2 regions of the Streptomyces sp. NBC_01142 genome follow, and region 2 is predicted to be linked to the other one. Evidence: riboswitches for the same ligand, from Rfam matches in the RefSeq annotation. Region 2 holds a riboswitch; the other holds the start of a gene.
What was found. Region 2 has a riboswitch for S-adenosylmethionine ahead of OG883_RS22095 (aminotransferase class V-fold PLP-dependent enzyme). Riboswitches for the same ligand answer to the same signal wherever they lie in the genome.

Region 1 (4,404 bases), 1.7 Mb from region 2:
CCAGCATGCCCCGCACGATGTTCTTCGACAGCTCCGTACGGTCCACCCGGACGATCGTCTTCCGTCCCGGGCCCACCTGCTCGCGCAGCGCGGCCAGCCGCTCCTCCACATCGGCCCGCCGCGACCGCTCCCGCAGGAAGTCCGCGTCCGCGCCGAGCCCGTGCACGCCGATCACCGTCCGCTTGCGCTGCTGCCCGTGCGGCCGGAACTCGACGCTGGGCGGCTCGTCCTTCGGCCAGTACGTCGTCACGTCGTGCGCCGTCAGCGCCGCCCCGCAGCAGCCCTGGAACGCCTGCGCCCACCGCCAGGTCAGGAATCCCACCCGGTCGGCGCCGAGCATTCCGAGCAGCAACTGCTCGCCGATGTCGTCCGGCAGCATCCTGAAGTACTCGATGGGCGCCCACGGCGTGTGCGAGAAGTGCCCGATCCGCAGGTCGGGCCGCAGCTCCCGGAGCATCCCCGGGACCAGCGCCAGGTGGTAGTCCTGCACCAGGACCGCCGCGCCCTCGGCCGCGCTCTCGGCCAGCGCCTCGGCGAAGGCCCGGTTGTACGTCTCGTACGCACCCCACTGCCGCCGGAACTCGGCGTCGAAGACCGGTTCCAGCGGGGTCTGGTACAGCATGTGGTGGACGAACCAGAGCACGGAGTTCGCGATGCCGTTGTACGCGTCGGAGTGGACGGACGCGTCGATGTCGAGCATCCGCACGCCGGGCTCGCCGACCCCGCTCCGGACCGCCTCGCGGTCTCCGTCGCTCAGCGCGGCGCACACCCACAGCGCCTCTGCTTCGGAGCCGATGGCGGAGAGTCCGGAAACCAGCCCGCCCCCGCCGCGGCGGGCACCCAGCGAGCCGTCCTCGCTCAGTGTGTACGAGACCGGGCCGCGGTTGGACGCGACGAGGACCTGGGCAGCAGTGTGCTCGGAGACCATGTGCCGAAACCTAGCCCGTCCCGTAAACCCTCAAACGTGCGTGCGGCTCTCAGGGGGCGACGATCGTGGCAAACAGGTCATGGGTTGCGGCGCACGCGCGTGGCGGCGATGGCGACCACTCCGGCCGCGGCCAGGCTCAGCGCCACACCGCCCAGCAGCCACAGCCGCTCGGCCGCGCTGCTGCTCCTGGCCATCTCGCCGGCGGGACTCGGCGCGGGCAGGGGAGGGGCGTTCCGGCCCGGGACCCGGTCCGAATCCGAATCAGGGACCCGGTCCGAATCCGAATCCGAATCAGGTTCCGGGACCGGGTCCGGCGACGCGACGGCGGGAGCCACGCGGCCGCCGAGGGGGGAGACGACCTCGGCCGCGGCCTGCCCCGGAACCACCACCCCGGTCACGGCGGTGGTCATGACCGCCAGGGCCCCGAGGAGTCGGGGCAGCCCGGCACTGCGGCGCGGAGCGCCCGTACGAAGTCTCAAGCCTCTCAAGCCCATAAATGCGAAATTAAGACAGAAAGACCGAATAGATACGGTTAGGCCGCGCGACGCGCCGCGTACTCACCGATCTCGCGCATCGGCGGCCGCTCCTCCGTGTCCACCGGGTGCGTCCGCGGTACGAAGCCGTCCTCGCCCCGCTCGAACTGGATGAGCGAAGGCCGCACCAAGTGGCCCCGGGAGAGCCGCAGTTGGGCCGTACGGTAGATCGCGGCGGCCATCCTGCCCAGCGCCTGCCCGTCCTGGTGGCGGTGCTTGCGCGAGCCGACGTCCACCTGGGCCAGCGCGTCCAGGCCCACCGTGTGCAGCGCGTCGACGAGCAGGCCCAGCTCCACGCCGTAACCGACCGGGAAGGGCAGCCGCTCCAGCAGCGAGCGCCGCGCCGCGTACTCACCGCCCAGCGGCTGGACGAACCCGGCCAGCTGCGGCCAGTGCAGATTGAGCAGCGGGCGGGCCACCAGCTCGGTCACCCGGCCGCCCTGACCGGCCACGTCCCCCAGCGGCCGGTCGTACATCGCCTTGACGAACTGCACCTCGGGGTCGGTCAGCAGCGGCCCCACGATCCCGGAGACGAAGTTGGCCGAGAACTCCCGCAGATCCGCGTCGATGAAACAGACGATGTCGCCGGTGGTCACCATCAGTGACCGCCACAGCACCTCGCCCTTGCCGGGGACGGCCGGTATCCGGGGCAGGATCACGTCCCGGTGCACCACGCGCGCGCCCGCGGCAGCGGCCACCTCGGCCGTACGGTCGCTCGAGCCCGAGTCGACGACGACCAGCTCGTCGACGAGCGGGACCGCCTCCATCAGCTCGCGGCGGATCGCGGTGACGATGTCGCCGACGGTCGCTTCCTCGTCGAGCGCAGGCAGGACGACGCTGACGGTCGTGCCGCGTTTGGCGGCCATCAGCCGGTCGAGCGGGCGGTCGGCCGCCGACCAGGAACGCCTGGTCAGCCAACGCTCCACCTCTTCCAGCACGTGCGCGTCTCCCTTGACATCCGGACCTTGTGATCCATCTCGCGGTTCGGACGACTATCTCAAGCGTCCGGGCCTTCGGTTACAGTCTTGAACAACGCGGATGACCGTCGCATGTCGGGGGTCTTCACGCTGATAACCGAATAGCGCTCATCCAGAGGGACAGAGGGAACGGCCCGTTGAAGTCCCGGCAACCCTCCCGCCGACCGCGAGGTCACGGTGGGGAAGGTGCCAATTCCGTCTTGTGGCGAAATGCGTCACGAGGAAGATGAGGAGAAAGGGCCTCGCCACCATGGCTGTGCAGACTGTTTCGAGCACCACGACCCCTGTGAACCTGGGTCCCGCCGCCGCACTCTCCTGCCGCGAATGCGGAGAGCGATTCGAACTCGGCCCGATCTTCGCCTGCGCCCTGTGTTTCGGGCCGCTCGAAGTCGCGTACGACCTGCCGAGCGGCAACCCGGAAGAGCTTCGCAAGCAGATCGAATCGGGCCCCGACAACATCTGGCGCTACGCCCCGCTGCTGCCCGTCCCCGCCGACGTGGCCGACAAGCCGAACATCAACCCCGGCTTCACCAAGCTGGTCAAGGCCGACAACCTCGCCCGTGAACTGGGTGTCACCGGCGGCCTGTACGTCAAGGACGACTCCGGCAACCCGACGCACTCCTTCAAGGACCGTGTCGTCGCGATCGCCGTCGAGGCCGCCCGCGCCTTCGGCTTCACCACCCTTTCCTGCTCCTCCACCGGCAACCTCGCGGGCGCGGTCGGCGCGGCCGCCGCACGCGCCGGCTTCCGCTCCTGCGTCTTCATCCCGCACGACCTGGAGCAGGGCAAGGTCGTCATGGCCGCGGTGTACGGCGGTGAGCTGGTCGGCATCGAGGGCAACTACGACGACGTCAACCGCTTCTGCTCCGAGCTCATCGGCGACCCGCTCGGCGAGGGCTGGGGCTTCGTCAACGTCAACCTCCGCCCGTACTACGGCGAGGGCTCCAAGACGCTGGCGTACGAGATCTGCGAGCAGCTCGGCTGGCAGCTGCCCGACCAGATCGTGATCCCGATCGCCTCCGGCTCGCAGCTCACGAAGATCGACAAGGGTCTGCAGGAGCTGATCAGGCTCGGGCTGGTCGAGGACAAGCCGTACAAGATCTTCGGCGCCCAGGCGGAGGGCTGCTCGCCGGTGTCGACGGCCTTCAAGGCCGGGCACGACGTCGTACGGCCCCAGAAGCCGGACACCATCGCCAAGTCGCTGGCGATCGGCAACCCGGCCGACGGTCCGTACGTGCTGGACATCGCGCGCCGCACCGGCGGTGCGGTCGAGGACGTCGACGACGAGCAGATCGTCGACGCGATCAAGCTGCTGGCCCGCACCGAGGGCATCTTCGCGGAGACCGCCGGCGGCGTGACCGTGGGTGTCACCAAGAAGCTGATCGACGCGGGCGTGCTCGACCCGACGCTCACCACCGTCGTCCTCAACACCGGCGACGGGCTCAAGACGCTGGACGCGGTGGCGCCGACGACCGGTCCGACCGCGACGATCCGCCCCAGCCTGGACGCGTTCCGCGACGCCGGCCTGGCCCGCTGACCACCCGGGACTCCCCGGACTCCTGAGACTCAAGGAAGGCACGCACCATGAGCGTCAACGTCCGCATCCCCACCATTCTCCGCACGTACACGGGCGGCAAGGCCGAGGTTCCGGCTCAGGGCGAGACCCTCTCCGAGGTGATCGCGGACCTGGAGAAGAACCACACCGGTATCGCCGCACGCGTCCTGGACGACCAGGGCAAGCTGCGCCGCTTCGTGAACGTGTACGTCAATGACGACGATGTGCGCTTCGAGCAGGGTCTGGAGACCGCGACCCCGGACGGGGCCGGCGTCTCGATCATCCCGGCCGTTGCCGGAGGCTGATCCCCCCTCAGGCGCCTCAGGAGCCTCACGCGCCTCAAGCGCGGCCCCGACGGATGCTACGCAGAGTTATACGAATTGCCCCCTCCGCAAGAGAAGCGGAGGGGGC
Region 2 (4,404 bases):
CGGACGGTCGACGAGAACGGCGTCGAGCGCAAGGTGAAGCGTTCCGAGAAGCTGAGGGCCAAGCTGAGCAAGGGCTACTACGGCGAGGGAAGCCAGATCCCCAAGCCGTCCGCCGAGGAGTACAAGGAGATCACCAGTGGCGACGGCCACCACTGATCGCCTGAACTGATCGGTACATGTCGGTACTGATCGCCACAGCGAAGAGCCCCGTCCATTCGATGGACGGGGCTCTTCGCCGTCTGCGGGGCTGGATAGGGTGGACCCATCCCTATTCGGCTGTGGACCTGGAGTGGACCATGAACGTTGTGACCCCGGTTGGCGGCGACAGCGTGGCGGACCTCTCCTGGCCCGTCGTACTGAACGCCCTCCTGGAGAACCGCGACCAGAGCGCGGACGCCACCGCCTGGGCCATGGACCGCATCCTGAGCGGCGAGGCGACGAACGCCCAGATCGCGGGCTTCGTCGTCGCGCTGCGCGCCAAGGGCGAGACGGTCGAGGAGATCTCCGGTCTCGTACGGACCATGTACGCGCACGCCAACCTGATCGAGGTGCCCGGCCCCAGCGTCGACATCGTCGGCACCGGCGGCGACGGCGCCAAGACCGTCAACATCTCCACGATGTCCGCGATCGTCGTCGCCGGCACGGGCGCCAGGGTCGTCAAGCACGGCAACCGCGCCGCGTCCTCGGCCAGCGGCGCCTCCGACGTACTGGAGAAGCTGGGTGTCAATCTGGAGCTCACCCCGCAGCGGGTCGCCCAGGTTGCCGAGGAGGCGGGGATCACCTTCTGCTTCGCCGTGAAGTTCCACCCGGCCCTGCGGCATGTGGCGGCCGCCCGCAAGGAGCTGGGCATCCGCACCACGTTCAACTTCCTCGGCCCCCTCACCAACCCCGCGAAGGTGAAGGCACAGGCCACCGGAGTCGCGGACGCCCGGATGGCACCGATCCTGGCCGGGGTGCTGGCCGACCGCGGCTCCTCGGCGCTGGTCTTCCGCGGCGACGACGGCCTGGACGAGCTGACGACGACGGCGACGTCCCGGGTGTGGGTGGTGCGCGACGGAGCGGTGCGCGAGGAGGCCTTCGATCCGCGGGACATCGGCATCGACCTGGTGCCCGTGGAGGCCCTGCGGGGCGCGGACGCCTCGTTCAACGCCGATGTCGCCCGTCGGTTGCTGGCCGGCGAGACCGGGCCCGTACGGGACGCCGTACTGCTCAATTCCGCGGCGGCACTGGTCGCGCTGGAGCCGACGGACGGCACGCTGAACGAGCAGCTCGCGGCGGGGATCGCCCGAGCGGCCAAGTCGATCGACTCGGGCGCTGCCAGGACGGTGCTGGAGCGGTGGGTCGCCGTCAGCAACGCCTGACGGCGAAGGGACGTCGAAGCATGACGCAGGGCGCGGTTCACTCCTCCGTCTCAGGAACTGGACTGCGCTCTTGCGTGATGCGGGACGTATGGCAGGATGCTTCCCAAGGTCATGAGTGACAGCGATTTAGGCCCCGGCTCGCTGTCCGGCAACCCTCCGTCCGTGGCGGGGTGCCCCGGGTGAAGACCAGGCCGTAGGCAGCGAGGTCTACGGCAAGCGCGGACCCCTGCAAGCCCTGGGGTCCTGGTCCTCAAGGGAGCAGTCTCGTGAGCAAGCGAATGCGATAGGGCATCTCTGCCCCTTCTTCCACACCCTCCGTGCGGCGATCGCCGCGCCTGTGAGGCAATCCCCGTGCCGGGAGCGGCTGTTGTGCCGCCCGTGCGGGTTCTCGAAGCCATTCCGCCTTGTCCTGCCGGGAGATACCGCCATGTCCGCGTGCCCGAACGCTGTCGCCACCGCCACCGCCACCGCCACCACTGTCGTCTCCGCCGAGTCGGACCCCGCCTGTGCCGCGCCGCTCGAGGTACTGGGCCGGGACGTCACCGTCCCCCTGGTCACCGGAGGTGAAGTCACCTATGCGGCCCTCGACTACGCGGCGAGCGCCCCGGCCCTGCAGCGGGTCTGGGACGACGTGGCGGCGTACGCCCCGTACTACGGCAGCGTGCACCGCGGCGCCGGCTACCTCTCGCAGCTGTCCACCGACCTCTTCGAGAACAGCCGGACGACGGTCGCGGACTTCCTCGGCTGCCGCCCCGACGACCAGGTCGTCTTCACCCGCTCCACGACCGACTCGCTGAATCTGCTGGCGGCCGCGATCCCCGCCGGCTGCGAGGTGTTCGTCTTCGAGACCGAGCACCACGCCTCGCTGCTGCCGTGGCGCGATGCCCGGGTGACGTATCTGAACGCTCCCAGGACGCCGGCTCAGGCAGTGCAGACGCTGGAGCGCGCGCTCGCCGAGCGTGATCCGTACGGTCCCGCGCTGGTCTGTGTGACGGGTGCGTCGAATGTGACCGGTGAACTGTGGCCGGTGAAGGAGCTCGCGGCCGCCGCGCACGCCCACGGCGCGCGGATCGTGCTGGACGCGGCGCAGCTCGCGCCCCACCACCCGGTGGACATCGCCGAGTTGGACGTCGACTGGGTCGCCTTCTCCGGGCACAAGCTGTACGCGCCGTTCGGCTCCGGGGTGCTCGCGGGCCGCGCGGACTGGCTGCAGGACGCGGAGCCCTACCTCGCGGGCGGCGGCGCCTCGCGCAAGGTCGCGCGGCGCGCGGACGGCGGTGTGGACGTCGACTGGCACACCACGGCCGCCCGCCACGAGGCCGGTTCGCCGAACGTCATCGGCGTGTACTCCATCGCCTCCGCCTGCAAGGCGCTGACCGAGGCGGGCTTCGACTCGCTGGTCGCCCGCGAGCAGGCGCTGGTCGCCAAGGTCCGTGCCGGTCTGGCCGAGGTGGAACAGGTCAGGGTGCTCTCGCTGTTCGGTGACGAAGCACCGCGCGTGGGCGTCATCTCCTTCGTCGTCGAGGGCTGGAACAGCTCGCACTTCGCGGCGGCGCTCTCGGCGGAGTACGGCATCGGCGTACGGGACGGGCTCTTCTGCGCCCACCCGCTGGTGCGGACCCTGCTGGGCAGCGACCCGCAGGAGGTCGGCGAATGCGGTGCGCCGGAGGCCGAGCCGGGCGCTCTGTCGCTCAACGCGATCCGGGTCAGCTTCGGCGCCGGTACGCCCGACGAGCATGTGGAGCGTTTCGTACGGGCCGTGGGGGAACTGGTGCGCGAGGGTGCGAAGTGGAACTACCGCACGGAGGACGGCCGCTGCGTCCCGGCCGTGTGACGCCGGGCTCCGCCCGCGGAACGGAACAAGCCCGCGCCGGTGGCGCGGGCTTGTTGTTCCGCGGTGGGCCGGAACCCCCTCGCCGCCGACGGCGTCGCGCCGCGGTTCTGCGAGGGGTGCCGTGCCTCGCCCGGGGCCGGCGGTTTCACGCCGTACGGGCGCAGCCTCGGCGAGGGGCGGGCAGGGTCTGCCTCGTCCCCTACGCGTCGAGGCCGATCGCGAACGCCGCCTCGAGGTCGTGCTGGGAGTACGTACGGAAGGCGACATGCGTGTCGGTGCCCTCGACGCCCTGGATCTTGCTGATCCGGCCGGGGATGACATCCGCCAGGTCGTCGTGCTTGGCCACCCGGACCATGGCGATCAGGTCGTAGGTGCCGGTGACGGAGAAGACCTCGCTGACACTGTCCAGCGCGGCGATCGACTCGGCGATCTCGGGGATGCGGTCCACGCTGGTCTTGATGAGCACGATCGCGGTGATCACGGTTGGCTTTCTCCCTCGGTGGCCGCTGCTTGGGCTTTCACTCTAGCCGTACGCCGGAATCGTCCCCACGCGTAGAGAAAGCCGGTCCCGAACCCCACGAGATGGGCGAGATACGCGACGCCCGGACCGCTGCCCGCGCCCTGGGCCGCCAGCCACTGCAGAACGAACCAGAAGATCAGTACGGCCCAGGCGGGGAAGCGCAGCGGCAGGAAGAACAGGAACGGGAAGAGACTGGTGACCCGGGCCTTCGGGAAGAGATAGAGGAAGGCGCCGAGCACGCCCGAGATCGCTCCGGACGCGCCCACCAGGGTCTGCTCGGAATCGGCGTTGGCCGCCGCGTAGGCGAGCAGCGCGAGATAGCCGCAGCCCAGAGAGAAGAGGGCGAACTGCAGCTGTCCCATGCGCTCCTCGGCCATCGCCCCGAAGACGTACAGAAAGAGCATGTTGCCCAGCAGGTGCAGCCAGTTGCCGTGGACGAAGAGAGCGGTGAGGGGGGTGAGGAGTGCGCGCGGGGAGCTGTTCATCAGTTCGGCGGGGATCACGCCCCACCGCTCGAAGTACGCACTCTGCGCGGCGAGCAGTGCGTCGGTGGTCCCGTACACCGGGTTCAGGCCCGAGATCGGGCTGATGACGAACACCGCACAGCAGACGGCGATCGCGCCGTATGTCACCGCGGGCCCTGTGACCGCGCCCCGGACCGCACCCCACCACCTGATCATGGACAGAGC

Region 1: linked by a shared signal. The riboswitch ahead of thrC (threonine synthase) and the one ahead of OG883_RS22095 (aminotransferase class V-fold PLP-dependent enzyme) in region 2 are both predicted to bind S-adenosylmethionine.

The regions. Positions count from the first base shown of each region.
Region 1 is NZ_JAPEOR010000002.1:2,702,625-2,707,028, reverse strand. Features, by position in the region: gene OG883_RS29775 (trehalose-6-phosphate synthase) at 1-928, opposite strand, end outside; gene OG883_RS29770 (hypothetical protein) at 1,006-1,338, opposite strand; gene OG883_RS29765 (glucosyl-3-phosphoglycerate synthase) at 1,461-2,399, opposite strand; SAM riboswitch class I at 2,544-2,671, shown strand; gene thrC (threonine synthase) at 2,689-3,975, shown strand; gene OG883_RS29755 (MoaD/ThiS family protein) at 4,023-4,298, shown strand.
Region 2 is NZ_JAPEOR010000002.1:1,024,708-1,029,111, reverse strand. Features, by position in the region: gene OG883_RS22105 (cytochrome bc complex cytochrome b subunit) at 1-156, shown strand, start outside; gene trpD (anthranilate phosphoribosyltransferase) at 297-1,361, shown strand; SAM riboswitch class IV at 1,469-1,586, shown strand; gene OG883_RS22095 (aminotransferase class V-fold PLP-dependent enzyme) at 1,789-3,195, shown strand; gene OG883_RS22090 (Lrp/AsnC family transcriptional regulator) at 3,395-3,676, opposite strand; gene OG883_RS22085 (rhomboid family intramembrane serine protease) at 3,673-4,395, opposite strand.